2 regions of the Candidatus Enterococcus clewellii genome follow, and region 2 is predicted to be linked to the other one. Evidence: a T-box and tRNA genes for the amino acid it is inferred to sense, from the RefSeq annotation. Region 2 holds a T-box; the other holds one or more tRNA genes.

Region 1 (2,476 bases), 2.0 Mb from region 2:
GGCTTTACAAATAGAATCACAACGCTTACGGCTATTCCCATGGTCAGACACGCATCTTTTAGACCTGAAGGCTTTTCTTCAAGATCCCGAGGTAATGTACGCTTATGAACACGCCTTTACAGATGAGGAAGTAGCTAACTGGCTTTCTTGGAATCTTGAAAGCTACCAAACGAACGGCTTTGGATTATGGGGAATCAAAGATAAAGAACTAGATACAGTTGTTGGAGAATGTGGTTTAACAATGCAACACGTGGATGGAACAGAGTATCTTGAAATTGGCTACCACCTCAAAAAGGAACACTGGCATAAAGGCTACGCTATAGAAGCTGCTGCGCTTTGCAAAAAATATGCATTTGAGCAAACAAATACCTCTGCTGTTGTTTCAATTATTAGAGATACGAACCTCCCCTCTATGAAGGTTGCGATTCGCAACGGTATGCTCCCTGAAAAACGTTTTGTTAAGACATATATGGGCATCGATATGCCTCACTACCTTTTTATGATCGATAGAGAAACCTATCAACAAACAGAAATTTAGGGATTTCTGATTGTTCCGCGATTGAGATGTACGTAGACTCAGTCGCTCTTTTTTTGGAAATAAAGGTTACTTTACTGGAAGCTCTTCATCGACTGCTCCTCTGTTCTATCCGTGTTTTATCGTTGAAACTATGAGGAATATTAAAAAATCCAGCATTCACCCGCCAAACACATACGTTTTGACCATGAACACCAGATAACTTTGAATAAATAAGATGCGGCCAAGAAGACTCGAACTTCCACGGGAGATCCTCCCACCAGCCCCTCAAGCTGGCGCGTCTGCCATTCCGCCATGACCGCTTGTTTTGGATGCGCAAAACTCAAAAAGTGAGAAGCACAATACTCTTGTAATCTTAAAATAACCAACAGTAATTGTCAATAGAAACTCTTTTTTTCAGTCTAAACTACATACTATTACTCGCCTATCATCTACATCAACATGATTAGCAAAAATGAACAACAAATCCTCAGACCAAATCGAAATTGAGAAAGACAACTAGCAATTTTTAACCAAAATAAAAAGGGCTTAAGCCCTGTCGTATCAATGTTATATACAGACACATGGTGGCACCTGCTTAGTGCTGCTTCCTTCCAGATCTGACACGCTTCACTGGCCCACCATTGTCCTGCCTTTCGGCATTTATTAGTATACCTCATTTTGTTTTTTTTGGCTAGTCTTTCTTTTGTCTTTTTAATTCTTTCTTTTTTTCACGCAAGCCTTTGAAAAAATCAGTCAGCATCTGACCACAAATCTCGCCTAAAATGCCACCTTCAACATATGCTGTATGATTAAAACGTGGATCATCCAACAGATTCATTAAGGTGCCTGCTGTGCCGCCCTTTGGATCAGGCGCACCATAATATACTTCATCGACTCGAGCCAGAAGCATCGCCCCACTGCACATTGGGCAAGGCTCAAGCGTCACAAACAGTTGCGCTCCTTCTAATCGCCAACTGCCAACTCGCTTACAGGCGGCTTCGATCGCAGTCATTTCCGCATGAGAAGCTGCCTGCTGTGTATGCTCACGCAGGTTATAACCAACGCCAATTATTTCCCCACCTAATACAATAACTGCCCCAATTGGCACCTCATCGACTGCTCTGGCCTTCTCTGCTAAACGGATCGCTTCTCTCATAAAGAGCTCTTTCTCTTCTAACGTCAAACCGGAAATCGGTTCTTTCATTTCGTTTTCCTCCGTGACATTCCTTTTGTTTATCTGTTTCATTATACTGATTGGCTTAAATGCTGTCTATGGTTCTTGAAAAATTAAAAGTGAGCAGAACGTCTTGCGTTCTGCTCACAGGTTCTTATTAAATCAGTTCTTCAATAAAGCTTAAAAAACGTTCTTTTACGTTGTCCGCACTATCCTTGGCTTTTTCACTATAGTCAGAAGCCTTTTCGCGTCCTTCTTTGACTTTGTCTAAAAGGTTTAAAACAGAATCTAGTTCATTATCTGACAGATGATCGACCACTTCCATAATTTTATCGTTGCCACCAAATTTGTCATGAACGATCTTTTTCGCTTTGCAGCGATTTGATAAGTGAGAGACCTTCTTGACTATTTTTTCTGAAGCAGTTACTGCAACAACGACTCCTGCCACTGCAGCAATACTTAATCCAACGGTGATTTTTGTAGATGTTTTCATCATACTCCACTCCCTACTATTTAATTATATTTATCATAGCACAAAGGCTTGTGACAACCCAATATTTCAACCGATAACGATCAATTTCTTCTATTATTCCCGCCAAAAAGAATAATCAGGCGCAGCAGCTGTAAAAATGTTGATAGCGCAGCAGCCACATAAGTCAATGCGGCAGCAAACAATACTTTTCTCGCCATTGGTAATTCTTCTGCTGTCAGTAAATCGCCCTCACCTAGAATCTTTAGTGCTCTTCTGGACGCATTGAATTCTACAGGCAACGTAACCAATTGAA
Region 2 (2,476 bases):
CTCCGGATCAACGACATTGATCCAGTCTTCAATGTTGGCCAATGGTGATTCGCCAGTCCCGCTTGGTTTGATATCGTCTGTTTTCGGTAGTACTAATGGTAGTTCAGCCTCTGGAACGGTGGTAGTTGTTCCATCTTCCCAATGAATCACAGGAATCGGTTCACCCCAATAGCGCTGACGTGAAAATAGCCAGTCGCGAAGACGGTAGCTAGTTTCTTTTTTCCCAACACCTTGTTCTTCCAACCATTCATTCATTTTCTTGATTGCTTCTTCCTTGTTCAATCCATCCAAGAACTCAGAATTGATGTGGGCGCCATCACCTGTATAAACAGCTTCCTCTACGTTTCCACCAGCTACCACAGGAATGATTTCCAAGCCAAATGTTTTCGCAAATTCATAATCCCGCTCATCATGCGCCGGAACAGCCATGATTGCGCCAGTTCCATAAGAAGCCAGCACATAATCGGCGATCCAAATTGGAATACGAGCACCATTGACTGGATTTATCGCATAGGCACCTGTGAAAACACCTGTTTTTTCTTTCGCAAGATCTGTACGGTTCAGCTCTGATTTTTTAGAGGCTTCGTCAATATATGCTGCTACCTGTTCACGCTGTTCCTCCGTCATGATTTCTTGGACAAGTGCTAATTCTGGAGCCATTACCGCGTAAGTAGCACCAAATAGGGTATCAGGACGAGTAGTGAAGACAGTGAACTCCTTATCTGTTCCTTCAATTTTAAACGTTACGTTCGCACCTTCAGAACGACCGATCCAGTTTTTCTGCATTTCTTTGATATTGTCTGGCCAATCTACTAGCTCCAAATCATCTAACAAACGATCTGCATATGCTGTGATCTTCAACATCCATTGACGCATTGGTTTACGGACTACGTCATAGCCACCACGTTCACTCTTACCATCGATCACTTCTTCATTTGAAATAACAGTACCCAATTCAGGTACCCAGTTTACAGCAACCTCTGCTTCATAAGCCAAGCCCTTTTCATACAGCTTTGTAAAAATCCATTGTGTCCATTTATAGTATTCCGGGTCGGTTGTATTGATTTCACGGTTCCAGTCATAACTGAAGCCCAATGAATTAATCTGACGTTTAAATGTTTCGATATTTTTCTTTGTAAAATCAGCCGGATCATTTCCTGTATCCAATGCATACTGCTCAGCAGGCAACCCGAATGCATCCCACCCCATTGGATGAAGCACATTATAGCCTTGGCTTCGTTTCATACGTGATAGAATATCTGTCGCCGTGTAGCCTTCCGGATGTCCTACGTGAAGACCTTGACCTGAAGGGTAGGGAAACATATCTAATGCATAGAATTTTTTCTTTCCAGGCTCATCATGAGTATTGAACAGATTATTCTTCGCCCAATATTTCTGCCATTTTTTTTCGATTTTCTTGTGATCGTAGTTCATGTTCTTCCTCCTGTTATCATTTATCTGCTGCCATAAAAATGAGACTTGTTTCCCGCCTAGATACACCTGACGATTTGACCTTGGTTTAACGCCAGCTTGCTGATGATCACGTGACCTCAAATAAAAAAGTCCTATGGGAAATAATCCCATAGGACGTTGTGATCAACGTGGTACCACCTAAGTTCATTCGTCTTTTAAGCAGACGAATCTCGAGCGTTTTAACAGCCGCCGCCGTCCTCACCTACTTCATTTCAGCAAAGAGCAACTTCAAGGCGAGTTCAAAAGCTTCTGTGCGCATTTTCACCAGCCATACGCTCTCTAAAACAGAGTTCTTTCTACTACTCCTCATCATCGTTGTATTCATATATGAGATTCATACTATCAAATTTCTTACGATAATTCAATCGTTTTGACGATTTTCTCTTGGAAATATCAACAAAATGAACAGCGTTTTAAAAAGAATCAATGCTTCAATGTATTTAAAATCGTCCGTAATTCTCCAACCGGAACCTGTCCAGGCGCAGAGGCTTGTGCAGCGGCACCAAATGTCGCATCTGAACCAAAGGTCTGTCCTGACACACGGCTGACCATTCCCAAAGCACCCATAGACATTGTGATCAAGGGACGATCTGCATACTTACGCTTCATTTCTTCCGTTGCGGCAAGAAGTGTCAAAACATCTGCTGGACTTTGAGGCATCACGGCAATTTTACAGATATCCGCACCTTTTTCCTGCATCATTTTTAAGCGATTGACGATTTCAGTCTGTTCAGGCGTTGCATGAAAATCATGATTACACATAACGATTTTCACGCCTTGCGCTTGAGCTTTGGCAATCAATTTTGCGGACGCTTCAGATGGCATAAACAGTTCTACATCGATCAAATCGGCACTACCTGAGGCAATCACTTCTTCATAAATCGAGAAGTATTGTGCATCCGACAGCTCTAATTCTCCGCCTTCTTTTTTTGTACGGAAAGTAACCAACAATGGTTTATTTAAACATTCTCGAAGCTGCTTAGAAAGCTCTGCCACTTTTTTC

What was found. The T-box of region 2 lies ahead of leuS (leucine--tRNA ligase). A T-box ahead of a tRNA ligase gene usually reads a tRNA of that ligase, here a tRNA-Leu.
Region 1: it has a tRNA-Leu gene. The T-box ahead of leuS (leucine--tRNA ligase) is inferred to sense a tRNA for this amino acid. The anticodon was not compared.

What each region holds. Positions count from the first base shown of each region.
Region 1 covers NZ_CP147247.1:4,019-6,494, reverse strand. The annotation lists gene A5888_RS00050 (GNAT family N-acetyltransferase) at 1-538, shown strand, start outside; tRNA gene A5888_RS00045 (tRNA-Leu) at 754-837, opposite strand; RNA gene ffs (signal recognition particle sRNA small type) at 1,085-1,170, opposite strand; gene tadA (tRNA adenosine(34) deaminase TadA) at 1,209-1,721, opposite strand; gene A5888_RS00030 (hypothetical protein) at 1,849-2,184, opposite strand; gene A5888_RS00025 (zinc metallopeptidase) at 2,265-2,476, opposite strand, start outside.
Region 2 covers NZ_CP147247.1:1,986,598-1,989,073, forward strand. The annotation lists gene leuS (leucine--tRNA ligase) at 1-1,434, opposite strand, end outside; T-box leader at 1,581-1,795, opposite strand; gene aroD (type I 3-dehydroquinate dehydratase) at 1,897-2,476, opposite strand, start outside.